2 regions of the Candidatus Arthromitus sp. SFB-rat-Yit genome follow, and region 2 is predicted to be linked to the other one. Evidence: predicted binding sites of a transcription regulator. Region 2 holds the regulator's gene; the other holds the start of a gene.
What was found. Region 2 encodes HrcA, which represses chaperone genes, less so after heat shock. Its sites were predicted from a motif close to TGTTAGCACTCNNNNNNNNNGAGTGCTAACA; they were not measured.
Positions count from the first base shown of each region.

Region 1: the regulator HrcA is predicted to act here: its motif matches at 6,267-6,297, upstream of groES (co-chaperone GroES).

Region 1 is NC_016012.1:407,314-423,125, reverse strand. It holds gene RATSFB_RS02010 (ABC transporter permease) at 1-747, opposite strand, end outside; gene RATSFB_RS02005 (ABC transporter permease) at 760-1,725, opposite strand; gene RATSFB_RS02000 (peptidase) at 2,042-2,698, opposite strand; gene RATSFB_RS01995 (prepilin-type N-terminal cleavage/methylation domain-containing protein) at 2,742-3,134, opposite strand; gene RATSFB_RS07535 (methyl-accepting chemotaxis protein) at 3,219-4,193, opposite strand; gene groL (chaperonin GroEL) at 4,303-5,928, opposite strand; gene groES (co-chaperone GroES) at 5,949-6,236, opposite strand; gene thrS (threonine--tRNA ligase) at 6,458-8,392, opposite strand; gene RATSFB_RS01970 (peptidylprolyl isomerase) at 8,410-8,937, opposite strand; gene RATSFB_RS01960 (M28 family metallopeptidase) at 9,299-10,900, shown strand; gene RATSFB_RS01955 (hypothetical protein) at 10,904-11,416, opposite strand; gene RATSFB_RS01950 (hypothetical protein) at 11,515-12,198, opposite strand; gene selB (selenocysteine-specific translation elongation factor) at 12,321-14,222, opposite strand; gene selA (L-seryl-tRNA(Sec) selenium transferase) at 14,227-15,615, opposite strand; gene selD (selenide, water dikinase SelD) at 15,626-15,812, opposite strand, start outside.
Region 2 is NC_016012.1:900,837-916,648, forward strand. It holds gene RATSFB_RS04220 (DUF4214 domain-containing protein) at 1-103, opposite strand, end outside; gene RATSFB_RS04225 (histidine triad nucleotide-binding protein) at 131-472, opposite strand; gene mtaB (tRNA (N(6)-L-threonylcarbamoyladenosine(37)-C(2))-methylthiotransferase MtaB) at 487-1,791, opposite strand; gene RATSFB_RS04235 (RsmE family RNA methyltransferase) at 1,816-2,556, opposite strand; gene prmA (50S ribosomal protein L11 methyltransferase) at 2,579-3,514, opposite strand; gene RATSFB_RS04245 (hypothetical protein) at 3,647-3,997, shown strand; gene RATSFB_RS04250 (dynamin family protein) at 4,048-6,273, opposite strand; gene RATSFB_RS04255 (replication-associated recombination protein A) at 6,371-7,597, shown strand; gene dnaJ (molecular chaperone DnaJ) at 7,618-8,772, opposite strand; gene dnaK (molecular chaperone DnaK) at 8,821-10,641, opposite strand; gene grpE (nucleotide exchange factor GrpE) at 10,676-11,254, opposite strand; gene hrcA (heat-inducible transcriptional repressor HrcA) at 11,267-12,283, opposite strand; gene hemW (radical SAM family heme chaperone HemW) at 12,379-13,509, opposite strand; gene lepA (translation elongation factor 4) at 13,511-15,319, opposite strand; gene RATSFB_RS04290 (hypothetical protein) at 15,412-15,693, opposite strand; gene RATSFB_RS04295 (stage II sporulation protein P) at 15,764-15,812, opposite strand, start outside.

The sequences.
Region 1 (15,812 bases), 490 kb from region 2:
TAAACCTAAATAACTCAAACTCGCTTCAAAAATCATCATAGTACCTAGACCGCTTGCTATATAAAGTATTATATATGGCAATATATTAGGTAACAGATGACCAAATAATTTCCTAAATGTCGAAAATCCTAAAGCTTCAGTAGCTTGCATATACTCTTGTTCTCTAAGTAATAAAACTATACCCCTTATATTCCTGCAATACGTCGTCCAAAATATAAATGCTAATAATCCTAATGTTACATAAATTCTATATTTAGGATTTACTTCTAAGTCAGATAAAAACGCAGCCAGTATGATAAGTAATGGAAGCGTTGGTATACTCATCAAAATATCGACAACTCTCATTATAATCATATCAATTACTCCACCATAATAACCTGCTACAAGCCCAAAAAATGTTCCTAAAAACACAGATATAATAGTTGCTGCAAACCCTACAAAAAATGAAAATCTTCCTCCTTCAAGAACCCTCGCAAACATATCTCTTCCTAATGCATCTGTTCCCAAAATATGTTCATGGGAAGGAGATTGATTTTTAATCAATATATTTATCGTAGATGAATCTTGACTAAATAATGGAACAATCAAAATTAATATTAAAATTATTATGAGCATAGCAAATCCAAGTATAGCTAATTTATCTTTTAATAACCTTCTAAATATAATTTTTGTTGGAGATTCAACTTTATAATTTTCTTCATCAAATTCACTCTTATCTTTAACAATCAATTCTTTATCTTTTTTCACAATCTTAACCTCCTATTTTAGTCTTATTCTCGGATCAACAAACGCATAAACAATATCAGTTAATAAGTTTGAAAATATAGTTAATACTGCATAAAACATAGCAGATCCCATCAATAATGGGTAATCTCTATTTAAAATAGCTTGATAAGTTATATTACCTATACCAGGCCAGCCAAAAACTTGCTCAATTATTATCGATCCACTAAATAGAGTAACAATACCTCCAACAATAATAGGTATCAAAGGGATTAATGCATTCCTAAATGCATGTTTATATACAACTACTCTCTCACTTACTCCTTTTGCTCTTGCCGTTCTTATATAATCTTGTCTTATTATTTCAAGCATAGATGTTTTAACAACTCTTAAAGTACCTGCTAAACTAAATAAACTTAAAATTATAAAAGGTAAGGCTGTATGAAGTAAGACATCTTTTATATAAGCAAACCCTACATAATTACTTCCTATGGTCGTCATACCTATAATTGGTAATCCAAGTAAAGGTGCCACATATTTTATAGCGATAATACCTAAAACAAAAGTTGGTAATGATGTAAATAACAATGAAAAAGTAAGCACAAATTTATCTAATGCTTTACCATGTTTTGTTGATATATATATCCCTAATGGAATTGACACAAATACTGAAAATAAAAATGACAATACATTTAAATAAAATGAATTCCAAATATACACACCTAATATCGAACTAACAGGTTCTCTATAATTGAGAGATACTCCAAAATCAAATCTTATCGCATTTTTCAACCAGTTAAAATACCTCTGAATAATACTTCCATCAAGTCCATAAAGAGTTCTCAACTCCTGTATTCTTTCCGGTGTTATACCAGGTTGTGTTGCTATTATCCCTGATAATGGGTCACCTGGCGATGACACATATAAAAAAAATAAAATGAATGATATCCCAAGTATTATTGGTATAAATAAGAGTAATCTCCTTATTATATATTGCTTCATCAAGTACACCACCTAAATATTAATAAAAAAATGCCACAGTATTAACTTACTACAATTTAATCAAAGTAATACGTTAATAAGGGCATCCAGATAGCCAGTTTTTAAATTATACAATTCAAAAATAATTTTTCTATATAAATTTCTATGTAACTATTTAATTATTTACATTAACAAATATCCTCTCAAATAACCCTAAATATTAACAGATAAAAATCTAATTTTCAATTATACAATCAAAGTATATTTATACAATTATACTACTTATATAATTAGGTTTCAATCTAATATTTAAATATTAATTAAAATAAATTAATATTTATACTTTTAGGGCTATAAAAACTGTAGTTGCTATAAAAATAAACGGGACAAATGCTAATCTATTATTTTGCAATTTAAAACAATTCTTAAATAAAATCCCAATACCTATTATCCCGGACATAATTATTGATAAATAAAAAATAAATATTGTAGGTAAAACTCCTAAAGTCAAAGCTACTATTAATAATATATCGAAATCACCTTCACCTAGAAATTTAAATTTATTTATCAATAAATATAAAAATCCTATTAAAATTATAGTTTCTAAATTGATTTTAATATTTCTTGAATCTAAAAACGACAATATAAACATAACTAAAGAAAATATAATTATTGGATATGACAAAATCGTATAAACATAGTACGTTATATAATCTATAAAAGCAAATATATAAATCACTAAAAATAAATAATAATATTTTAAATATGTATAAATCATTATAAAACTGAATTTATCTAAAATTTTAAATAAAATTATAGTATTAAATATTATAAATAATACACTGCAAATACAAATTCTAAATAATAATATTTTATCTTTAAAAATACCTCTATATATTACAAATATAGAAGCATTCTTATCTTTTAATCCAAAAATTTTATAATCTAAATTACCTATAATTTTTAGAATTAAAAAATTTAACATCGCACTCATTACAGTGCTCAACAATATGTAAATATATATTCCTAATTTCATATTACACTCTGTTATCAATTGCTCTAGATATAGTACTTTTATTAACTAAATTATTATTTGCTATATCTTTAATATCTTTTAATGTCATGGAATCAGTCACCCATTTAGGCCAATTATTTAAATACTTATATTGTTCATTAATTTGACGAAGTTCAGACATTGTAATATTGTCTGAAATTGCCTCAATTTCTCCTTCCATGAATCTATTTAAATTGTGCATATCAGTAGCATTAACTATAGCGCTTGCATCACTTACCTTAGACATCTCTTTAGACCTTTCATATGTAGAAAATAGATTAGGTCCTATCAAAAGTACTATTATAATTATGATAACAAATGATACCATGACCTCTATAATACTAAATCCATTCTTTTTTCTATTTTTAAATTTCATTTTGTTTACCCCCTATTTAAATATCCATAATATTTAAATATTTTCAACAAAATACATTTATTATTCAATTTTATGTAGACATCTTTAGTCATTTTTTTCTAATATTTCTTTTAACAACTCCAATTTATCAACATAATAAACGCAAAGTTCCAAAATATCTTTTATTATTTCTTCCTTGAGTCCAAATACCTCTTTTATTTTTGAAAATTCTCCAGACATAGATTGCATAATACTTTTCAATTCTTGTAATTTATCTCTAACTAACTCTATTTGAGTATATTTTTTATAACTCGTTTGCTTTAAAGAAGCTAACATATTAAAAGTTTTTTCTGAAGATTCCTTTATTACATTTACATCCGATATATTTTGCATCATCTCATAAGAAATTTCTTCTGTTTCATTAGTTATTTCATCTATAGTTTTATTTATATGTTCCGATGCTTTCTTAGTTTCTTCAGCTAATTTTCTTACCTCGTCAGCAACAACAGCAAATCCTTTACCAGCTTCACCTGCTCTAGCAGCTTCAATAGATGCATTAAGTGCTAAAAGATTAGTTTGACTTGAAATTTTATTTATAACCTCTGTAAATTTATTTATCTCAGTTATCTTATTGTTCAAACTTCCAAATACCCTACTAATATTTGAAAAATTCTGAATTAATTTATCAACATTAGATATCAAAAATACAATTTTGTCTTCACCTTCTGATACTAATATTTCTTCATCTTTTATAATTTTAAAAATATCAGATATTGTTTGATTTAAATTTCTATAATCATCTACTCTATCTATTGCCTTCTTTTCTAATGTATCAAACATATTATTCTGAGAATTAGCATATTTTAAAATTTTATCTGCTTTCTCATTAAACTCTACATTCTTTGTATCAATATTTAATAAAGTTTTCCTAACATCTTCAAAATAATTTTTATTTTCATTAATATGATTGTTATTTAACTTCTCATCATTATTCTCTTCTTTATCACTTTTATTAATTACTTCCTTATCGTGCTCTACTTTCTTCTTATTACCATTTTTTTTCAAAATTTTCTTAAACAATAATCTCTCTCCTCTAAACAAATCATATAAATTAATACTATTAATTTGTGTCATATTAAAATTTTTATTACAAACAAAAAAGAAAAGGTTTGGATAAATCCAAACCTTTTTAATACATACCATCCATTCCCATTCCTGGAGCTTGTGGTACTTGTTTATCTTTTTCAGGAATCTCAACAACAGCAGCTTCTGTTGTTAAAAATGTAGCTGCAACTGATGCCGCATTTTGAAGAGCTGTCCTTGTAACTTTAGCTGGGTCAACTATTCCATTTTCAACCATATTTATATACTTTCCATTTAAAGCATCGTATCCGATTCCTTCTTCACTTTGCTTAACTTTATCAATTATTACAGAACCTTCAACTCCAGCATTGAACGCGATTTGTCTGATTGGCTCTTCTAAAGATCTTAAAATTATATTAATTCCTACTTGCTCATCATGTATTTCAGAAGTTAATCCACATATCTTTCTAAGTACATGAACATATGCAGTACCGCCACCTGATACAATTCCTTCTTCTACAGCCGCTTTAGTGGCTGCTAAAGCATCTTCTATTCTCAATTTTTTCTCTTTGAGTTCAGTTTCAGTAGCTGCTCCAACTTTTACTACAGCAACCCCACCTGAAAGTTTTGCAAGTCTTTCTTGAAGCTTCTCTTTATCAAATTCTGAAGTTGTATCTTCAATTTGCCTCTTAATCTGAGAAACTCTACTATCTATTTCTTCCTTATTACCTTTACCATCAACAATTGTAGTGTTCTCTTTAGTTATTTTAACACTCTCTGCTCTTCCTAACATATCTATTGTTGTTTCTTTTATATCATATCCTAACTCTTCAGATATAACTTGTGCACCAGTTAATATAGCAATATCTTTAAGCATCTCTTTTCTTCTATCACCAAATCCTGGAGCTTTAACACCAACACATGTAAATGTTCCTCTTAATCTATTTACAACTAAAGTAGCTAACGCCTCTCCTTCTATATCCTCTGCTATTATTAAAAGTTTCTTCCCTTGTTGTACAATTTGCTCAAGAATAGGAAGTATTTCTTGAATATTAGAAATCTTCTTATCTGTTATTAAAATATATGGGTCTTCCAATGATGCTTCCATTTTTTCTGCATCAGTAACCATATATGGACTTATATATCCTCTTTCAAATTGCATACCTTCAACAACTTCAAGGCTAGTTTCCATATTCTTAGACTCTTCAACTGTTATAACACCTTCATTTCCTACCTTCTCCATAGCATCAGCTATAAGCTCTCCAACACCTGAATCACCAGCAGAAATTGACGCAACTCTTGATATGTCTTGCTTACCATTTACATTTTTAGATAGTTTTTTGATTTCTTCAACTGCCTTATCTACAGCCAATTTTATACCATTTCTTATAAGTATTGGATTAGCACCTGATGTTACATTTTTAAGTCCTTCTCTTATTATAGCTTGAGCTAAAACAGTTGCAGTAGTTGTTCCATCTCCAGCAACATCATTCGTTTTAGTTGCAACTTCTTTAACTAATTGAGCTCCCATATTCTCAAATGGATCCTCAAGTTCAATTTCTCTTGCTATTGTCACCCCATCATTTGTTATTAAAGGAGATCCAAATTTCTTATCTAAAACAACATTTCTACCTTTTGGTCCAAGTGTAACTTTTACAGTATCAGCTAGTATATCTACACCATTTTGCATAGATCTTCTAGCTTCAGCACTAAATAAAATAGTTTTTGCCATTATAAATTACCTCCAAAAATTTATTCAACAACAGCCAATATATCCTCTTGTTTAACTATTATATATTCTTCTTTATCAACTTTAACTTCAGTCCCTGAATACTTGGAAATCAAAACTTTATCTCCAACTTTAACTTCCATTTTTATCTCTTTACCATCTGTTGTAAATCCTCCTGATCCAACAGCTATAACTTCTGCTTCCTGCGGCTTTTCCTTAGCACTTCCTGCTAAAACTATTCCTGATTTTGTTTTCTCTTCAGCTTCTAATCTCTTAAGAACAACTCTATCCGCAAGTGGTCTTATATTCATAAAATACAACCTCCTATTATAAACATAATCAATTAGCACTCATTTACCAAGTGTGCTAAAGTATGATATTAATATAATTAAATAAATCAAAAATTACAAATTAATTTAAATACCAAAATTAGTTATTTTTTTAAAATTATTACATATTTTCAATATTTTACTCAAGTTTTATACTATTTTAAATATAATTAATAAAATTATAAATCTAAAAATATATTTTACTATTTTTTATTAACTATTTCCTCATTTATATTATTTATAAATTCATCTAATTTTAAAATACCTATATCTCCATTAACTCTATCTCTGACAGATACGCCTCCAGATTCTTGCTCTTTTTCCCCAACTATTAATAAATACGGAATCTTCTCCATCCTTGCTTCCCTTATTTTATATCCTATTTTTTCATACCTGTAATCACATCCAACTCTAATTCCAAAATTCTTGAGTTTATCTGTAACTTCCTTTGCATAATCATTAAATTTTTCAGATATTGGTAATACCTTAACTTGAGTTGGGCTCAACCAAGCTGGAAGAGCTCCTGCATATTTTTCAATAAGCATAGCAATTGTTCTCTCATAACATCCTATGGAACTTCTATGTATTATCATTGGATGTTTTTTCTTGCCATCTGAATCTATGTAAAACATTCCAAATCTCTCTGCTAAGCTAAAATCTATCTGAATTGTTATTATTGTATCTTCCTTACCATGAACATTCTTAAATTGTATATCAAGCTTCGGTCCATAAAATGCCGCTTCTCCTTCTTGTTCTTTATAGTTTAAATTCAAATTATCAAGTATTTGCTTCATATTACGCTGAGTTTCTTCCCATACCTCTTCCTCGCCTATATACTTATCTTTATTTTTACTATCCCATTTTGAAAATCTATAGCTAACATCTTCACTAATACCAAGGCATTCCATTATATATTTTACTAAATCTACAGCTGCTCTAAATTCATCCTCAAGCTGATCATTTGTGCAGACTATATGTCCATCTGATAAAGTAAATTGTCTAACACGTATAAGTCCATGCATTTCTCCGGATGACTCATTTCTACTAAGAACTGCAGTTTCACCATATCTTATAGGAAGATCCCTATAACTTTTAGGAGATGCTTTATATATCATAAATTGAAATGGACAAGTCATTGGTCTTAAAGCAAACACTTCTGTATCTTTTTCTTCATCTCCCAAAATAAACATTCCATCTCTATAATGATCCCAATGTCCAGATATTTTATATAAATCACTCTTAGCAAATGTAGGAGTCCTTGTGAGAACATACCCTCTCTTCTCCTCCTCATCTTCAACAAATCTTTGAAGAATTTGCATAAGTTTTGCCCCTTTAGGCATAAGAAGTGGTAATCCTTGACCTATAAATTCATTTGTAGTAAAAAATTCAAGTTCTCTTCCTATTTTGTTATGATCTCTCCTCTTCGCATCCTCAAGTTTTTCTAAATACTCCGTCAACATACTAGCTTTAGGAAATGATATACCATAAACACGAGTAAGCATTTTATTTTTTTCATTCCCTCTCCAATAAGCTCCAGTAGAACTTAATAGCTTAATTGCTTTAATATGTTTTGTAGATAATAAATGAGGTCCTGAACATAAATCCTCAAACTCACCTTGTCTATAGAAAGAAATTTCACAATCAGAGCTTATATCATTTATAAGTTCAACTTTATAAGTTTCATTACATTTACTCATCTTGTCAATTGCTTCATCCTTATTTAAAACAAACCTATCGATCGATAAACCTTCCTTAACTATCTTTTTCATTTCTTCTTCGATTTTATTTAAATCCTCTTGCGTGAAAGGAGTATCTATATCAAAATCATAGTAAAATCCATTATCAATACTAGGTCCTATCGCAATTTTTACATTAGTAAACAATCTTTTAACTGCTTGTGCTAATACATGACTTGTTGTATGCCAAAATGCTTGCTTCCCATTTTCATCATTAAATGTTAATATATTCAAACTACAATTTCTTTCAATTATATATCTCAAATCTACAATTTTCCCGTCAACTTCAGCACATGTGGCAGCATTTGCTAATCCATTACTAATAGATCTTGCAAAATCAATTACACTTATAGGAGTATCTATTTCTTTCTTGGATCCATCCTTAAGAATAATTTCTATCATAAACTAACACCTCTATATTACTTAATTTTTTGTTCCTTAGATAATACGTAATCTACCCCAAAAGTGTCGATCTCTATCTTATCAATAACTGGTTTATTTTTGGGAGTATCACCAAACACTTCCTCATCTCCAATATTTAAAATAATATCTATTCCATCAATAACTTTTCCAAATGCTGCATAACTTCCATCTAAATGCGGAGCATTACCTAGCATTATAAAAAATTGACTTCCTCCAGAATTCGGATCATTCGCCCTTGCCATAGACAAGACTCCAAGTTCATGCTTTATATTATTTTCAACTCCATTTATCTTAAATTCACCTTTTATTGAGTAACCTGGTCCTCCTATTCCTGATCCTAATGGACATCCTCCTTGAATTACAAACCCTTTTATAATTCTGTGAAAAGTTAAACCGGTATAATATCCATTATTTACTAGATCTATAAAGTTTGTAACCGTAATTGGTGCAACTTCTGGGTATAATTCAAATTTAACTTCCCCAAAATTTTTTATTTTAATAACTCCAACAGGATTTTTGTTCATACTATAAACCTCCATATTACTTTTTATATAAATTTTTAATCAAAAATATAAAATACAAAATTAAAATTAAAGCTGATATAAATAATATGCTTTTATCCTTTTTAAACATAGAAAAAATCAATAATCCAAAATTCAATATTAAAAAGGAAACATAAGCTATGAATCTGCTCTTATTTTTTTTAAAAGTAAACCTTTTAAACACTTAAAAATTATCCTCTCAATAAATTAAATAATTTCATGGTAACACAAACTAATATCATGGTAAATATAAAATTCAATAAATATTTACCATAAAAAATAATTTTTTATAAAAAAATACTAAAACTATACTTAATACATAAATCCTCAAGGAGATATTAAAATGAAAAATTTTAAAATTATTTTTAAATTTCTAAGCATATTATTGCTTTCCATATTTACAATCTCAAATTTAACACTTATTAAAACTTACCCCTATTCACAAAATAAATTAACATTTGGAAAAGTTGCAATAAAACATATTTCCCATTTATCTAAAACTCCTCGCATAAGCGGAACAAAATCAATAATAAACGCCCAAAAATATATCAAGAATGAATTTCAAAAATATGGTTATGAAGTTCAAGAACAAGTTTTTAGTTGGCCTCTTATTGATTCAAAAAATACAACATCAAAAAATATCATCGCTTTTAAAAAAGGTATAAACAATAGCCAAATAATCATAGGTGCTCATTACGACTCCACTTCATCAAATGGAGCTGATGATAACGCATCAGGTGTATCTGTGCTTCTAGAGCTAGCACAAAAATTAAATAACATAACATTACCTTACAGCATAAAATTTATAGCATTTGATGCAGAAGAATTAGGTTTATTTGGCTCTAGATATTATGTTAAAAACATGAATAATGATGAAAAACTAAATACTCTCTTGTACATAAATATTGACAGCATATTAACTGGAGATAATCTTTACATATATGGAAATAACGGAAATAAGGGATGGTTTAGAGATGAAATTCTTAAGACTTCAAAAAATGAAAACATAGATATAAAAACTAGTCCTGAATTAATATCAAGTGACATTAATAAGATCTCAATTTTAGAAGGTGATTGTTATGATTATAGTGATCATGTTTACTTTAAATATGAAGGAATACCTTTTGCATATTTTGAATCTACAAGTTGGGACGATATAAATCTAAATACTGGATATCCTAGATATAGAAATAAAGAATTCGGAATGGTTATTCATTCATCCAAAGATAATTTAAAATATATATTAAATAACATTGAAAAAAAATCAATAACTAATTTATCAAACTGCATCTCTTTACTATACAAATCACTTTTAAACACTAATAAACAATTGGTTATAACAACTGACACAAATGATCAATCAATTTTAAAAAATATAAGATACGATCTCTATCAAAATAATAAATTAATCAAAAGTTTATATCATAACGCGTCGAACAAAATAGAAATATGTGATCTTCCAAAAGGAAGATATAAGTTAAAACAAATCAATAACACAAATTTAGACCTGAAATGTTCACTTGATAATAAATATTTCAACCTAAGTGAACAAGGTACAATGTATTTATTCTATGAAAATTTTAAAAATAATCCTAAATTAAAAGATTATGATGGTATGTTAATACAAATATACGGTGATACATTCGATGATCCTCAAACTTCTGTAGATGAATTGTATAAAGAATTTATCAAAATAAAAAAATTATCCCCAAAAGTTATCTACAATAAAGAATTTTCATTAGAAGAAATTAAATCAGTTATTAAGGAATATAATAAAAATAATTTTCAAAATAATGATGAATCCGTACAAACATTTGCAAACTTATCAATCAAAAATAATTTTTTAGATACGCACAAAAACTCAATAACAAAATTTCTAACATCAATCCTTCTTACAATATTTTGCTCAAATATTTATAAAACACAAAAAGCAAGTTACTATTAAAAGTTAACTTGCTTTTTTAAATTCAATAAATACTCTATCTAAAAATAAATTTAGAGTACTTATATTATTCATTAATTCTTTTGCACACTTTGTCATATTTTCAGAATAACTCCAGTCAAATAATATGATTTTACTCTTGCTTAATAATGCTACAATAATCATACTTTTTAATTTATCCATATAAGTCAAAAAATAAAAATCTAACTTAATCGTTTTAAAACCTAAAACACTACAGTAATTTTCAAAAATAGAATTATTATAAATGTCAACATCTAAATCAATATTTAATATATCATATATATTTTCCACTATATTTAAATAAGGCTTCATATTAAACCCACTTATTACATAGACAGAATCCTTATTAAAGTAATCTAAAATAAGTTTAAATAACCTATTTTTTACAGTACAATCATGAAATAAAATGCTATTATGAGATCCATCAGTAAAACAAATTTCTTTCAATAAATAATCTTCCAAAAAGTCATTTCCAAAAACTTCTATAACTTTTTTCATTAATATCCCTTTCATAAAGCATACTTGTAAACATTTTGTTATTTATAATTTAATTTATTTTAATTTATTTTACAAGTTTATATATGATATTTAATAATTTATTTAAATCCTACTGTTTCTAGAAAATATCTATCCAAATAATTCAATGCTTCAGCGTAGAATTTTTCATTTGTGATTTTATATTTAGATTTATATGTACTTAAAGTTCTATATGTAATCATCGGCTCAATTTTACCAATATAATCAGGCATTGCTATACTTCCAATCAAAAATGGCTTATACTTGTCGGCATATATAATGCTAAATCCTAATATCCCATCATAATTTCCAATATCTCCATTTTTATATTCATAACATATAAGTTTTCGTTTATCTCTTACACTCATGCACTCTATTCTATTTCTTAAATTTTGAATTCCTGTCATTATATAATTTCTTCTATGAAATATGTACTCACTTGAAAATGCTTGTGCATTGTTTTCAATTTTTTCTATCTCTCTTTCTAAGAATAATAATCGATCGTTAATTTGATCATAAAACTCTTCAAAATTCTTTTCAAAATTCTTACTTAATAAACCTTTTGCTCTATTTTCATAAACAATACTATCTAAAAAATACCTCGGAGAATTTTTATGTAAATCAAAAAATTCCTCATTAGAATTTAGTACCATTACATCACTTTTCTCTGCAGATATTTGATTAGTAGACACTTTATTAAAAGTTGAACAGGCTATGCTGTTTAAAAATATTGCTATTCCTAAAAAAACATTAGTGAATATCAACCATATCCCCTCCATCCATATATCAAGATTATTTTCTCCATTTAAAATTTAAAAATTCACACAAACATATAATAATATTTATTTAAAAACAAAAAGAAGGGGTGCATTAAAATGCACTCCCTTTAAATTAAAATCCTTTTATTATCTTTTCTTATAGTTATTTTTAACTCATCTAAGTGTTCAAGAAGTAATACAGAATATTTCCTGTTAGAATTTAAAAGTTCCTTAACTAAATTAAGATCAATAAATCCATTTCTCTTTATAAAATTAATTATCTCATCTTTTGCGAATATAAAATCTTCATTCAAAAGATACATCTGCAAATTAATTTTATATAAAATTCCTATCTCCTCTAAATAATGATGTATTTCCATAAAATCTCTACAATTGAATTTATTTTCCAAATCCTTAATTTTAGGTGGTATAAATTTATTACTCTTATATTCATCGATAATCCCATTAATTATTTTATTTTCATCATTCGATAATTCTATTTTAAAATTACTAAGAGAAATATACTTTAATGTCATATTTATATATCCCATATTTTCAAAATAATTGAGCATAAGTAGATAAATCTTAGATTTTATTCCCTTAAAATTTAACTTTTCTCTTAATTCTTCTTTTAAAAAACCAATTCTAAATTTATTTTCAGAATGATATTTAGTAAGTATCTCCTCAATTTTAGAATAAATCTTATTTAAATTATTTTTATGAATAAAATATTTACTATTACCATCAAAAAAACAAACCAGTACACCTTTATCAATTAATCTATCAAGTTTTGGCAAAATTTCATCTTCTATTAATAAATGATTTTTACAAATATAATTAAGATCAATTATATAATTCCTATCCTTCTCAATTAATAAGGACAAATAATCTTCGCTTACTTCTTTCTCTTTTAACTTAACTTCCTCTAAATATTTTTCATTATTACCATTAACCCTTTTTGATAATGCACTTATAACATAACCCCCACCGATAGTTACCATAGGAGAATACATCCTAATTACATATCTATCGTGTTTTAAACATAAAACTGGTTTCTCTAAACGAATCTGAACATAAGCCTCTGAATTTTTTACAATCTCATGTTTATCTAAAATATACATCCTTCCAATAACTTCACTAGTTCCATGAAGAAAACGTATCCTCTGACCATTTATTATATTTTTATCTAAATTCTTAACTGAATAAAATTTACAGTCTATAATATAACTTAAGTCAAATGTTGGATTTGTAGATACAACATATCCTCTCTTTATTTCCTTCTTAACACTAGATAAATTTATCGCACACCTTTGTCCAGAAAATGCCTCTTTTTTATTTTCCTCATAAACTTGAATATTTCGCACCTTACATTCAATTCCTAATGGATATATAAATAAACTATCATTTAAACATACTTTCCCAGATATTACAGTTCCTGTAATAACAGTACCAAATCCACTTACACTAAAGCACCTATCAATTGACATTCTAAATATTCCATGAGATCTTTTATAATCGTCATATCTCATCAATCTCTCTATCTCATTTATAAGCTCATCATACCCATGTCCACTCTTAGATGAAAATCCTATTATGGTAGAATTTTTTAAAAAAGTTCCCTTTAATTCATTTTCTATATCATTTTTTATAAAGTCATACCATTCATCATCAACTAAATCTCTCTTAGTTAGTACAACTATTCCTTTATTAACATTCAAAATATTTAAAATATCTATATGTTCCCTAGTTTGAGGTTTTACCCCTTCATCACAAGCAATAACCAAAAGAACTATATCAATCCCAACTGAACCTGCTATCATATTTTTAATGAATTTTTCATGACCTGGAACATCTATAACACCAACTCTACTACCACATGGTAGATCAAAAAAAGCAAATCCCAAATTTATAGATATCCCTCTTCTTTTCTCTTCTTCTAATGAATCAGTATCAATGTTAGTTAAATATTTTATAAGCGATGTCTTACCATGATCAATATGCCCAGCCGTTCCCAATATAATATTTTTCAATCCTTCAACACCTCAGTTTAACAAATGCATTATAAATTTCATCAAACTCAAATTCTTCTATAGTCCGAACATCAAGCTTAACAAACCCATCTTCAACTCTAACTATAATTGGAATAATATTATATCTAAGTCTTTTCTCAACTTCATACGCAGACATAAATTTATGCTTTACCATCAAAACATAAGTTTTTATCTTTTCTTTCGGCATAGACCCCCCACCTATAATAGAAAATCCTTCACCAACTTCTATATTAAATCCATCTATTCCATTAAGTTTATTAAATAGTTTCAAAGCATTTTTTTTTAAGAATTCAAATTTATATGTAATCATTCTAAGTGTCGGTATATTTTTAACTGCAAATTTTTCATCTAAATAACACCTAAAAGTAGATTCCAATGAAGCAAGAATAAATTTATCAACCCTCAAAGCTCTTAACAAATGATTCTTTTTCATCTTATCAATCAAATGTTTTCTCCCAACAATAATTCCTGCTTGAGGTCCACCAAGCATTTTGTCCCCACTAAAAGTAACAATATCCGCACCATCACATAAAGATTTTTGAACCAAACTCTCCTCAGACTTAATTCCATATTTAGACAAATCTATTATAGATCCACTTCCAATATCTTCAATTATTATTTTATTATACCTTTCCTTAAGAGTGCTCAACTCTTTAATACTTACCTTTTTCTCAAAACCCTCAATATAATAATTAGAAGTGTGAACCTTAAGAAATGCACTTGTATTATCATTTATTTCATTTTCATAATCAAACAAATGAGTTCTATTAGTGCAACCTACCTCTTTTAATATAGCTCCACTAAACTTCATAACATTAGGTATTCTAAAAGATCCTCCAATCTCAACGAGTTCACCTCTTGAAACAATAACCTCCGTATTCTTACATAAAGTATCTAATACAAGCATTATAGCAGCCGCATTATTATTCACAACAATAGCTGATTCACACCCAAGAACCTTGCATATTATTTCTTCAATATGAGAATATCTATTTCCCCTTGTTCCTTCTTCTAGATTATACTCTAAATTTGAATAATTTTCTGCAACCTCAATCATATGATTAATTCCATCTTTACATATTTTACTTCTTCCAAGATTTGTATGTATAATTACTCCAGTTGCATTAATAACTCTTCTAATACTATACCTAAATTCCTTATACAGCTCATATTCAAATGTCTGTGATATTGTTTTAATACTCACATCGAGTTGATTCCCAAATTTAATCATTTTTCTATATGTACTTAAAATATTTCTAAGTATATTTAATATAGCTTCCCTTGGATATAAGTCAAGTGCTTCCTTAACATTATCTAATCTTAATAATTCATCAATCTTAGGAATTTTCTTATATAAATCGTTCAATAACACATCATTCCTTTTATCTTACATATAAAAATTTATCTTTAAACTCTCTAACCTCACCAATAACTTTATAAAACACATGTTTCTCTTCTAAATTTTTCTTAAATTTATCTAAATCTTCCGCTTCGATTGAAAATAATAATCCCCCAGAAGTTTGAGGTTCAAACAGTATATTTTCAAGCCAATCTTCGCAGTCGCAAAAA
Region 2 (15,812 bases):
AATAATCTTCTTTTGTTTGAGCAAATGATGTGGTCGATCCTAAACATATTGATATTGATAGTAAACTACCAAAAATAATTTTTTTAATATTATTCTTTCTCATATTTAACCCTTTCAAACTTGATGTCTATTAACAAAATGTCGGTGAAAGCTCTTCTCCTCCAACAATATGAAAATGTAAATGTTTTACAGATTGGAAAGCATGTCCTCCACAATTATTTACAACCCTGTATCCTGTTTCTTCTATATTAAGAATCTTAACTATTTTCTTTATTGCCAGAAAAATATTCTCAATATATGAAATATTATTTTCATCAACATCATTTAAACTTTGAATATGTATCTTAGGAATCACAAGCACATGATTAGCTGCAGAAGGGTAAATATCCTCAAATGCAATTACAAAATCATTTTCATAAATTATTTTACACGGAACTTCGCCTTGAATTATTTTACAAAATATACATTCCATATTTATATATCCTCCTATTTTAAATGTTGTCCAATAAGATAATCATCTTTTAAATCAATGATATGTGTTGATACAATTTCCCCTAAATATTCTTTACCAGCATTTAAAACAACTTTTGTATAATTTTTTGTATATCCATAAACTCCACTACCATCTGAAATGGATGTACAATATAATACATCTAATGTTTGTCCTAAGTATTTCTTTTGAAAACCAAACTTGTTTACTTTATTAAGTTCTATAAGCTTTTTGCTTCTTTCATCTTTTATCCGTTCATCAACTTGGTTTTCCATCTCAGCTGCCTTTGTTCCACTTCTTTTGCTATATTTAAACACATGCATATCTTGAAGTTTTATATTTTTCAAAAACTCATATGTTTCATTAAATTCACTATCAGTTTCAGCTGGAAATCCAACTATAATATCAGTTGTTATACTAACATCATTAATTTCTCTTCTAAGATCTTCCACAACTCTCTTATAAAGAGCAACATCATACTTCCGCCTCATTCTCTTTAATACTGAATCACATCCACTCTGGAGTGATAAATGAAAATGTGGCATAAATTTTTTAATTTTGCTGATTCTTACAATAATTTCTGTCGTAAAAAATTCTGGATCAACTGATCCAACTCTAATTCTTTCAAGTCCATCTATCTCATCAAGCAGTTCTATTAAACTAACCAAATTAATATTTTCGCTCAAATCATCACCATAAGAAGTCGAATTAATACCTGTTAATACAACTTCCTTATATCCATTACTTACTAATGATTTAACCTCATCAAAAACTTTACGTGGCTCTTTACTACAAACTCCCCCACGTGCAAACGGAATTATACAATATGTACAAAACTTATTACAACCATCTTGAATTTTTATAAATGCTCTATGTTTATCCTTTAAAGTTTTTATACTTCTATCTTCGAATGTTATATTTCTCAAAATATTATCATCAACTTTTATAACCTGATTCCTAGTTTCCAAAAACAATCGTATGTAATACGCTAATTGGCTCTTAAACCTATTGCCCAAAATAATATTTACATCTTTTATATTGGATACTTCATCTTTAGAAACCTGCGGATAACAACCAACCATGGCAATAATCGCATTTGGATTAATTTTTTTACATTTAGCTATAAACTGTCTTGATTTTTTATCGCTTGTATTGGTAACTGTACAAGTATTAATACAATACACATCTGCAAATTCATCATAAGAAACAACTTCAAAATTATCTTCTTTCAATGCAGAAATCATAATTTCTGTATCATAAATATTAACTCTACAACCTAGTGTAGAAATTGCAACTTTCATTTCTTATTCCTCTTAAATTTCAATTTATCTATCACCAAATTCATATTTTAATATAGATGAAATAAATACCGTGGCTGTTTCTGTCCTTAATATATTCTGACCCAAACCAACAGATATACCACCTAAACTTCTTACAAAATCAACTTCACATTCTTCAAAACCACCTTCAGGTCCTATAAATACACAAACATTTTTAATCTCATCCATATCAAAACTACTTATAACCTCTTTTAAATTAAATTCTTCTTTTTCATATGGAATCAATATCAAATCAAACTTTTTTATTTCATCCTGATCTACATCTATAAGCTTAATTGGAAATTTTATTGTTGGAATTGTAGAAATTCCACACTGCTTGCAAGCTTCTTTAGAAATTTTATTTAATCTATCCCATTTAAACTTACTTATATCGATTTTAGCATTAACCCTATTGGTTACTATAGGCACTATTTCCTGAATACCGATTTCTGTGAGTTTCTGTACAATGAATTCAAGCTTATCAAATTTGGGATATCCCTGGAATATTGTTATATTAACTCTGCTTTTATTTGTAATATCTATTCTATTTAATAATTTTACCTTACAAATTTTCGAACTCGTATCTACTATCTCTGCTTCAAAACTTTGATCATTAAAATTGCTTATTATAAACCTATCACCAAGCTTCAATCGCAGCACTTTCAAAATATGTTTTGCTTCCTGTTGATCAATCGATAAAATTTCATTACCTTCTGTAAATTCAAAATCTGTAAAAAATTTACGCATTTTTAAATACCCCACCTATAGATTATACCATATTACCTTTGATTTTTACAGCAAAAGCACACCAACCATTTTCCATAATTTCATCTATAATTTCCATATTATATTTATCTAAATTATTTTTAATGAGGTTAACCTTATCTTCAATTATACCTGATATAATAAAAACCCCGTCTTTATCCATTACTTTTGTAACATCCGGTATCAAATCACAAATTATTTCTGCAATAATATTTGCAACTACAATATTCCCCTTCTCACTCATGTTATCTAAAAGATTTCCCTCAATCACTTCAATATTTGAAATATCATTTAACTTAACATTGTAATTTGCAGCACTAACAGAAACTTTATCTAAATCAATCGCAACAACTTTGCGTGCATTTAATTTAGCTGCCAAGATTCCAAGAATACCAGATCCAGTACCAACATCATAAACAAAATAACCATCTTTCATATATTTACACATCATTTGGATACACAGCTTAGTCGTTTCATGAGTACCAGTTCCAAAAGCCATACCTGGATCTATATTTATCAAAATTTCATTATCTAATTTTTCATAATTTTCCCACTCAGGTTTAATAACAACTTTATTATCAATTTTAAAAGTATGATAATATTTTTTCCAATTATTAGCCCAATCTTCCTCAATAACTTCTTGAGTTTCAAAAGAGAACTCTATGTTTTCATATTGAATCATCGATTTTATAATATTTAAAAATTCAGCAACATTTTCTCTCTCACTTATGTAATATTTAACTGTACAAATTTCTTTTCCATCTACAAGGATCTCATCTTCATTAAAATAAGTATCCAAATTCAAACTATTTTCTTCATATAAATATCTTGGATCTTCAACATACAATTCAAATCTTCCAAGCTTATAAAAAATATTCTCAATCTTTTCTAGATTCTGTATATTAACTTTAATTTTAATTTCCAAATAACTGTTATCCATTATTTCCTCCAACACAAAACATTATTTTTAAAATTATAACACCTAAATTAAATAAATTTCCATTACATAAATAAAACTTTGAAATATAAACTGTGGTATAATTAAAGTGTAAATAATTTTGGGAGATATATGATGTATGACATTTATACGGCTGTGATACAAACTGGTCTTAATAAAGACCGAAAAATCCTAAACCTTAATGATGAAGTAATTTTACTTAAAGAACCTGAAAACATTTATGATACGGAAGCTATAATCTGCGTTGTTCCTGCATTCGGAAAAATAGGATATGTTATAAACAATTTTAAAACTTTACCTAAAGGATGTTTTAGCAGTGGTAGAATATATGACATATTTAAAATTGGAATTTTTGCAGAAGTAAAATTTATAATAAATGATATTTCTATATTAAAATTGAATTTAGAAAGCAGAAACGTTTTAAATGATATTTACAAATCATCTTCTCTATCAAATTTAATATAAAAATAATTAGAGCCACTTTTTTAGTTAGACTTAAAAGTGGCTTTGATATCTTAAACAACTAAAATATTATTACTTTTTAATTCCACAGGATAATCTGGATTAAACTCTATACTTTTTTCACCAATATGTATAGTTTTGAACTTTATATTATTAAGATCCTTCCTGAATTCAATAAATTTTTTCTTGAACAATTCAATATTTTTAACCTCAAACTTCCTCTTTTCTTTATTGATTTTCATATTTCTTATGAATCTACCTATTTTTTTATCAAGCTTCCTTATATATTTAGAAAGTTGCTTTTCTACACTCAAAACGCTATTTTTTATCAACTCATTAACATTTTTAAATATTTCTTCTTTAATATTTTCAAAGGCTTCCTTAATTTTACCTAAAAAATTATCTTTAAACTCTGTAATATCAACAGAATAAATAATCTTCTCTCTTATCCGTGTACTTTTCAATTTTTTTATGTAAAAATATAGTAAACCTATACCCGCTCCGAAAGTTGCCCCTATAGCTGTTTCTAATACGGAAAGATTTTTCCCAAGTATTCCACCAACAGCACTTCCCGCAACACTTGTAGCTGCCATTCCTAAACTAAAAGTTGAAGTGTTAAATTCATCACATTCTTTAACTTTACTTTGGGTTTCCATTATATTTAATTCATTAAAATCAATATTACTCATACAAATATCATCAAAATTATAAATTTGAAATTTGAATTTTATGTGTTCATTCACATATTTATTGAACTCATCTCCAATTTTCCTAAAAGCTTCATTTAAATTTTTATTTATCTCTATCTGAGTATTAAAAAATTCATTATAAATATGATCATTTACTTTATTTAAAGTAACATTCAAACTTTCCTTAATGTTGTTTTCTATTACATTAATCTTATATAACAAATCATCTTTGTTATCAAATTCCAAAATATTTTTCACAGGCAACATTTCATTCACAATATTATCTAAATATTGCGACATTTCATCAAGTTTATCATTAATACTATCTTTTAAGATATTAAGAGAAATTTTAGGTATATTGATAACTTCAATAAATTCTTTTTTCAAATTATGTAATCTACGTTTAACATTTTCAATTTTAGCAAAGGAAATATTATATTTATTGTTTATTAAAGCTATATCGTTATCAATACTATTTATTATATCATTATTAAGCTCAATAATTTTTTCAATTCCAACTTCCAAACTCTCCTCAGCAAAAGTTGAAAATATACAATTCAAAATTTCATCTTCTACTATTTCAATTCTACTTTCTTTCAATAATTTATCACAATACTCATGTGGTTCAAGTTTAAATTGTCTAAGACATCCATTTATCTCTATACTTTCTGTATACTTTGATCCATAAAATTTGTCAATCTCATCTAAAATTTCCTTTGATGCGAAATTATTTTTAACAATTCTAGCTAAAAGTGCCTGTCTTGCAGAAATGTAATTAATATTCGGATTTTTAATTGCAGGTATATATTCCATAATCATATTTCTAGCTTTTTCAATACAATCGTCTATACTTTCATCCTTACTATTAAGTAAATCGATCTTGTTGATAATAAAAAATATCTTATTTTTATCACGTTCTATTAACTTTTCATTACTAGAAATTAATTTCAAAATTTTACCGTTTATATCTGACATGAAATTTTGATAATCCAACACAATAATAAGAGCATCAGAATCTCTAAGTTCCTTAAAAGAAATTTTCTTAACATGCTCAGTATTAAAATTGCTTGTGGAAATTTCATCCAATCCCGGAGTATCTAATAATATAAATTTCTTTATTACGTCCCCGTACTTAGAACCCTCTATACCGCTTATAGGTGTATGTACCAAATACTTTTCTATATTAAAATGGGTGTTATTTTTTCTAACATTTTTTATGTCATTATGAAACATTTGCTCCAAACTAAATCCCTTATTGGATATTATATTTTCAGAGCTACCGTCCTTAAATTGTTTTTTTACATAATTACAACATTCGTTTGAATGAAAAATTTCTATAGATGAAACTGTACATGGTGCATTTTGATTTGGAAGCAAATCTCTCCCAATAAAAGCATTTAACATTGTAGATTTACCAGATTTTATAGCTCCAACAACAGCGACTTTAAAAGTTTTTTGTGTTAAAATATATTTTATATTGTTTAGTGAAGTGCCAAACTCATCATTATCAATTAATTCTTTGTTAGAACTTAACTCTAAACTAATATCATCAATTAAAGAAATAGCCTTCTGATATTTATCAATATACAAAACTAATTTCACCTCAAAAATGGAATATTTTTACAATTATTATAATATATTTAATCCATTTTTAAAATATATTTTTTATTTTTATTTGGAGGATACTATGAAACCATTAGCTGATAAAGTTAGACCTGAAAAAATTGAAGATTTTGTTGGCCAACCACACTTAATAGGAAAAAATAAAATTATAAGCAGCATTATCAAATCAAAAAAAATACCAAACATGATAATGTATGGTCCACCTGGAACTGGTAAAACTTCTCTAGCGAACATTCTCTCTAAACATTGTAATAAATCATTTTATAAAATAAATGGCACAATGACAAACACCGATGAAATAAAACAAATAGTAAATAATGCTTGTAGCATTTCAGATCATAACGGTATTATTTTATTTATAGATGAAATTCATTTCCTTTCAAAAAAACAACAACAAATTATTTTAAAATTCATTGAAAATGGATACGTAAACTTAATAGGAAGTACTACTGAAAATATTAATTTTTCAATTGTTGATTCAATCATTAGTAGATGTATTCTAATTAAATTCGAACCATTAACTAACTTTGATATCGAAAATAAATTAATAAATGTTATTAATGAAAATTTTAAAAATTATGATTTCAGGAAGGATAGTATAGAATACATCTCATATATCTCTAATGGCGATCTCAGAAAAGCACTAAATATTTTAGAATTATGCCTAATTACATTTGAACCAAACACAACCATAACTACAAATGAAATAGAATCACTCTCCCAATCTCCAATAAATCTAAGTATTAAAAATCAAGACAACCTCTATAACAGTTTAAGCTATCTCCAAAAATCAATAAGAGGATCAGATCCAGACGCATCACTAATAGCTCTATCCCTATTAATAAATTCTGGGGATTTAAATTCCATCTGTAGAAGATTACTCGTAATAGCATCAGAAGATATAGGTTTGGCATATCCCCAAGCCATATCTATTGTTAAATCATGTGTTGACTCTGCACTAATGCTTGGATTTCCTGAAGCAAGAATACCTCTTTCACAAGCAACAATACTATTAGCTACATCACCAAAATCGAACACATCATATTTGGCTATAAACAAAGCTCTAGAGGATATACAAAGAAAACAAATAGAAATTCCAACGCATTTATGTTCAAATTACTCAAATAATAAAATAAATATCAAATCAGAATACATATATCCCCATAATTATCCTAATAATTACGTCAAACAAGAATATATTCCAACCAACCTTAAAGGAAGAGTCTATTATAAATATGGTAATAATAAGTTTGAACAATCAATTAAAGATTTTTGGCAAAAAATAAAATAAGTAGCCTAATAGGCTACTTATTAAAATGAGAAAAATTTCTTAAAACCCTTCTTCTTATTCTCTTGTTTCTTCTCAGAAAAATACTCTTTATTCCCTGCATAAGTTTCCTTAAGCATTTCAACTGCTTGTCGTTGACTCTCGTTATGAATACTAGGTATATCTACTATTATATTAACATGATGTTCTCCTCTAAAGTTTGAATTAACCTTATGAACACCCTTACCTTTTAAAACTTGAACAGTCCCTGACTGAGTTCCTTCCTTAATATTAATCTTATATTCACCATCTAGTGTTTCAATAACACTCTCACCACCAAGTATAGCAAGCCAAATAGGTATATGATGATCAGTAAAAACATCATTTCCCTTACGTTTAAACTTATTGCTATTCATTACATTTATCGTAATATATAAATCTCCAGAAGGTGCTCCAAGATCTCCTACTTCTCCCTCACCTCTCATAGAAATTACTTGACCAGTATCGATTCCCCTGGGTATATCAATAGTTATCTTTTTCTCAGCATTAACTTTTCCATTACCTCTACAATTAACGCACGGATTCAAATTTATCTTACCCGCACCAGAACATTTTGAACAAGTAGTCATAGATACCATACTTCCAAATGGAGTATTCCTTTGAACTTTTATTTGTCCACTTCCATGACACTTATCACATGTAGTTTTATCAGTTCCTGCCTTACTTCCTGTTCCGGAACACACACCACATCTATCTTTACGCTTTATAAATATATCTTTAGTGCATCCAAAAACCGCTTCATCAAAAGTTAATGTTAATCTATATTCTAAGTCTTCTCCAGGCTTAGGCCCCCTCTTAGTTTTGCCTCCACCAAATCCTCCAGTGAAAAAACTAGAGAATATATCTCCTAAATCAAAATCCATATCAAATCCTTCGAATCCACCACTTGAAGAAGATCCATAGCTAGCTCCTTTTGTATAGGCATCATGTCCTACCCTATCATAACTAGCTCTTTTATTGGCATCACTTAAAACTTGATATGCTTCATTTATTTCTTTAAATTTCTTTTCGGCTTCAGCATTACCCTTATTTCTATCTGGATGATACTTTATGGCTTGCTTTTTAAAAGCACTCTTTATTTCTGAATCTGAAGCATTACTATTAACTCCTAAAATTTCATAGTAATTCTTATTAGACATAAATCACCTCAATTTATTGACCAAAATTATAACAACAAAATATAATTATTAATTATTATCTTCTACCTTATAGTCTTTAGCTTCATATGTTTGTTGATTTTCAGAATTTTCTGTTCCTGCAGCATTTGGATCTTGCTGATACATTTTACTTGATAACGCATAAAATGCCTGAGTTAATTCTTCCTGATTCTTTTTAATCAATTCTAAATCTTCGCCTTTTAAAGCATCTTTCAATAAATTTAATTTTGATTCTATATCTGTCTTTTCTTCATCGCTTATTTTTTCACTTAATTCTTTTAATGAATTTTCAATCTGATAAACAGAACTTTCAGCGTTATTCCTAACTTCTATTGATTCCTTACGTTTTTTATCTTCTTCAGCATACTTTTCTGCTTCTTTAACTGCTTTATCAATTTCATCATCACTTAAGTTAGTAGTAGCAGTTATTGTTATATCTGCTTTCTTACCTGACGCTTTATCCATAGCACTTACTTTAACGATACCATTTGCATCAATATCATAAGTAACTTCTATTTGTGGAACCCCTCTTGGTGCTGGTGGTATTCCAGCTAGAGTAAACCTTCCTAAGGTTTTATTATCTGCAGCCATCTGTCTTTCACCTTGAACAATGTGTATTTCAACTGATGTTTGATTATCTGCAGCAGTAGAGAAAACCTGACTCTTTGTTATAGGTATCGTAGTATTCCTTTCAATAATAACTGTAGACACTCCTCCTAAAGTCTCAATTCCCAAACTAAGAGGTGTAACATCTAATAATAACAAATTAGAATTCTCATAATCACCAGCTAATATTCCCCCTTGTATAGCTGCTCCAACAGCTACACATTCGTCAGGATTAACCCCTTTTGACGGTTCTTTACCTGTAAAATTTTTTACGGCATCTTGTATAGCTGGAATTCTAGTAGATCCTCCAACTAAAACAACCTTATTTATATCACTAATTTGTAATCCAGCATCTTGTAATGCTTTCTTCATTGGCTCTAAAGTTCTATTTACAAGATCTAAAGTTATTTCATTAAATTTAGATCTTGATAATTGTAAATCAATATGTTTAGGTCCTGAAGAATCAGCTGTTATAAATGGTAAATTTATATTAGTTTGTTGCGAAGATGAAAGCTCAATCTTTGCTTTTTCAGCAGCCTCTTTTAATCTTTGAAGTGCCATTTTATCATTTCTTAGATCTATACCATTATTAGACTTAAAATCTTCTGCTATAAAATCCATTATTTTTTGGTCGAAATCATCACCACCTAAAAATGTATCTCCATTAGTTGCAAGGACTTCGAATACTCCATCACCTAACTCTAATATAGATACATCAAATGTACCTCCACCTAAATCATATACCAATATTTTTTCTTGAGTTGAAGTTTTATCAATACCATAAGCAAGAGAAGCTGCAGTTGGTTCATTTATAATACGCAACACTTCTAAACCAGCTATTTTACCAGCATCCTTTGTTGCCTGTCTTTGACTATCATTAAAATAAGCTGGAACCGTTATAACTGCTTGAGTAACTTTTTCACCTAAATATGCTTCAGCATCTAATTTAATTTTTTGGAGAATCATTGAAGATATTTCCTGTGGTGAATATTTCTTACCATCTATATCAACTTTATAATCTGTCCCCATATGCCTTTTAATAGATATAATTGTTTTATCAGGATTTGTAATTGCTTGTCGTTTAGCAACCTGACCTACTAATCTTTCTCCTCCATTTTGAAATGAAACTACTGATGGTGTAGTTCTACCTCCTTCAGAGTTAGGAATTACAACTGGTTCTCCACCTTCCATTACGGCAACACATGAATTAGTTGTTCCTAAATCAATACCTATAACCTTTCCCATAATAAACCTCCAAATTAAATTTATTTTTTATTTGTTAATTGGCAACTTTAACCATACTATGTCTTATAATTTTATCATTTATCATATATCCTTTTTGCAATACTTCTACTATAGTATTTTTTTCTAAATTTTCATCATTTACATGAATCACAGCTTCATGAATATTTGGATCAAATCCAGATTCACAACTTATTTCTTTAACATTCATCTTATCTAAAACATTGTTAAATAATTTAATTACCATACTAATTCCTTGTTTAAATGAATCCATATCATAACTGGAAGAATTGGCTCTTTCCAAATTATCTAATATAGGTAAAACCTCAAATATTACATCTGCACAAGAATTATTATATATTTCACTCTTTTCTCTTACACTTCTCTTTCTAAAATTATCATACTCTGCACTAATTCTCAACATCTTATCTTTTAAAGAATCTATCTGTGATTTCAACTCTTCATTTTCTTTTTCTAATTCTTGAATTTTATCTACAATATTGTTCTGAGATTCGTCCTCTAAATTTTGTTTTAAATCTTCTTCTACATTCTTTTCTTCTACATTTTCTTCAGAAGTTACATTATTTTCATCCGTCATGTTTAATAACACCTCCATAATATTAGATTTTTAATCAATATTCCTATTTATAAAATCTATTAAAAATTTAGTTATTGTCACTATCTTAGCATAATCCATTCTGGTAAGTCCTATTATGCCTATAGTTCCTAATATTTTCCCATTCCTTACACAATTACCTAAAACAACACTATAATTTTTAGCCTCTTCTACACTATTTTCTTCTCCAATCTTAATCTGAATATTATCAATACAATCACAGCTAAGTAAATCATTAAATCTATTAATATTATTGAAAAAAAACACTAAATCCTTAACTTTATCAATACTATTAAATTCTGGATAACTTAAAACATTGTCAATACCTTCAAAATAATAACTTGCCTCTGTATCATGCATAAATAAATTGTGTAAAATCATTCTTAATTGATCGAATATATTTCTATCTAAATTCAGACATTTTATAGACTCATACACCAATTCAAAATCAATATCTTCAAATTTATACGAAATACAATGATCATTAATTATTTTATTAATCAAAGTAATAGTTTCATAATCCATAGGTCTATTTAATTTAATGATATTACTTTTTATAATACCTTCATTGGTTATAATAACAGTCAATAAATTGTAGGTATTTATTTTTATAAATTCAATTGATTTTATAGAATTTTCAATTACTGGTGGTATTTTTAATACACAAGCCAAATTTGTCAATCTAGAAATGAGAGATAATTTAGATTTTAAAACATTTTCAAGATCAAATAAATCTAAATTTAATAAATTATCTTCAATATACTTTTTTTCCTCATTGGTAATTTTTTTGGGTTTCATTAATTTATCTACATATAATCTATATCCTTTATTTGATGGTTTCCTACCAGAAGAAACATGAACTTGTTCTAAAAATCCCAATTCTTCTAAGTCAGACATTTCATTTCTAATTGTTGCTGAACTTATTCCTAAATCGTATTTCTTTAGTAACGTTCTGGATCCTACTGGCTCACCTGTACATATAAAATCCTGGATTATCGAATATAGTATTTTGGTTTTTCTCTCATTCATAATAATTAACCTCTCTTTATTAGCACTCTATTTATTAAAGTGCTAATGGCTTGAAAATAAAATAACATTTTAAAATCAATTTGTCAATTTTTTTATTATAATTTATTTTGTATAAAATCTTTTAAAATTAAATTCATTAACATCAACCCATCATTTGTTATAAAAATCCTGCCATCCTTCACATTTATTAATCCATTTTTTTTATATTTTTCAATGACTTTTTCAAATCTAGAAACAAAATCTATATTAAATCTACTATAAAAATCCTCTATTGATATACCTCTTATTTTCCTTAGACCTACCATTATATATTCTTCAATATTATCAATAAAAGAATTATCATGAATATTTTTATAAATAATTTTATTATCTTGTTTAAGTGCTCTTATATATTTATTCAAATCTTTTATATTTTCAATTCGCTTATTTTTGTAAAAGGAATGAGATGAAACACCTATACCTATGTAATCATCAAAATTCCAATATATTAAATTATGTAAACAAGGTTTGTTATTTCTACAATAGTTTGAAATCTCATAATGTTCAAATCCATTTGATTCCAAAAAATATTTGGTGTAATTATACATATCTATTTGAATATTTTCATCCAATTCAGTAAACTCACCTTTTTTATACATATTATAAAATTTGGTATTATTTTCTAATATTAAATTGTAAGCAGAAATATGGGATAAATCATATTCTACTAACTTTTGTAATGTAACTTTATAAACATCTAAATTTTCATTAGGTATCCCATATATAATATCTGCATTTATATTTTTAAAACCAATATTTTGTGCATAATTTATACTTTTTTCAAAATCATCAAACGAATGAGTTCTACCAATAAAATTTAAAGTAGATGAATTTGCACTCTGTAATCCTATACTAAGTCTATTTACTCCATAATATTTCATAATATTGAGTTTATTATATGTTAATGTTCCAGGGTTACATTCAATTGTAAATTCCAGAACCTTCGTTAAGTCACATATGCTACTTATACCTTTTAATAATATTTCTAACTGTTTATCATTAAGATAGCTTGGAGTTCCTCCACCAATAAATATGGTGTCGAATTTTTCATGTTTATATAAATCTAGCTCTAACAATAGTGCATCTATATAATCATTAATTAAATATTCATTTTTAATATAAGATGTAAAATCACAATAATAACATTTACTAGCACAAAAAGGTATATGGATATAAAGACCAATCATACTAATCTACCTTTAAAACAGATATAAATGCTTCTTGTGGTATTTCAACTGCCCCCACTTGCCGCATCCTCTTTTTACCTTCTTTTTGCTTTTCAAGTAACTTCTTCTTTCTAGTTATGTCCCCACCATAACACTTAGATAATACATCTTTTCTAACTGCCTTAACTGTTTCTCTTGCAATTATTTTAGCTCCAATAGCTGCCTGTATAGGTATTTCAAACAATTGCCTAGGTATGATAGTTTTTAATTTATCCACAATCGCTTTACCTCTTTGATATGCTTTCTCCTGTGGAACTATCATAGATAAGGCATCAACTGCATTTCCATTTAATAAAATATCTAATTTAACCAACTTAGTTTTTTGATATCCACTTAATTCGTAATCAAATGAGGCATATCCTTTGGTTTTAGATTTTAAGGTATCAAAAAAATCGTAAATTATTTCATTTAATGGTATTACGTACTTTAAAATTACTCTCGATGTATCTAAATACTGCATATCAATAAAATTAGCACGTCTTCCTTGACATAATTCCATAACCCCTCCAACAAACTCTGAAGGTGTTATTATAGTAGCATTAACCACAGGTTCTTCTGTAGATTCAATTTCTGTAGTTTTAGGCATATTATATGGATTTGTAATCTCAATAACACCGCCTGAGGTCTTATTAACTTTATAAATAACAGACGGAGCTGTTATTATTATGTCTAAATTAAATTCACGTTCCAATCTTTCTTGTATTATTTCCATATGTAATAAACCTAAAAATCCACATCTAAATCCAAAGCCCAATGCCAACGATGTTTCGGGTTCAAAGATCAATGCCGCATCATTTAATTGCAATTTCTCTAAAGCTTCTTTGAGTTCATCATACTTATCTCCAACTATAGGATATATACCACTAAAAACTGTAGGTATTGCAGATTTATATCCCTCCAATGGCTCACTAGCTGGATTTTTAATTGACGTTATAGTATCTCCAACTCTAGCATCTTTTACATTTTTTATAGCTGCTGCTACATATCCAACTTCTCCAGCTTGCAAAATATTTACTGACTTATAACTCGGTGTAAAAACGCCTACCTCTGTAACCTCATATTCTTTATTAGAAAACATGAATTTAATCTTCATTTGAGGTTTTATGTATCCTTCTTTCACTCTTATATAACAAATTACACCTCTATATGAATCGTATACAGAGTCAAAAACAAGTGCTTTTAATGGATTATTCACATCCCCTTTAGGTTTAGGTATTTTTCTAACTATAGCCTCTAAAACATCACCTATATTCAATCCTGTTTTAGCAGATATAGCAGGAGCATCTTGTGCTTCTATTCCTATAATATCCTCTATTTCTTCTCTTACTTCTTCAGTTCTCTGACTGGGTAAATCAACTTTATTTAAAACCGGCACAACTTCAAGTCCCGAATCAGATGCTAAATAACAGTTTGCCAGAGTTTGTGCTTGAATTCCTTGACTAGCATCAATAACAAGTATAGCACCTTCACAAGCAGCTAAACTTCTAGAAACTTCATAATTGAAATCAACATGCCCAGGGGTATCTATTAAATTTAATATATATTCTTCATTATCAATAGGACTAGTGTATATAAGCCTCACAGCTTGAGATTTAATTGTTATACCTCTTTCTTTTTCTAATTCCATATTATCCAATACTTGAGATTCCATCTCCCTTTTAGTCAAAGTACCAGTAATCTCTATTAGTCTATCTGCTAAAGTCGATTTGCCATGATCTATATGTGCTATAATACAAAAATTACGTATATTATCTTGTTTTTTATTGTTCATCCAAAAATCACCTACAAATTAATTAAATATACATTAATATAGATTATAAAATATAATTTTAAAAATTAATACTACCTAATTTTGTGCATTGTTCATCTTTTCCATGGAAATTTTATACTGAAAATCTTATTTTCTCCATTAATTCTTAAAATCACATCGTATCCATAGCTTTCTTTATAAATACTTATCAATGTTTTATCATCAAAAGTTGATATGCTTAAATCATTATTGCTATTATCTTGAACTTCTCTAACGTTATTTACAATTCCTGTAGACGAGTATACAACATTGATTTTTACAAAACCCACAGTAAAAACACATATAAACAACAAAATTCCAAAAATATATTTAAATTTTTTTTCCTTAAAAAACAAAATAACACCACCTAAATAGTTTTATTTAAATGATGTCATTTTTTATATTTCTTATTCCATTTTTTTACAATTATTGTGCTAAATATTCTCCTATAACATTTGAGAGTAATTTTGCTGAA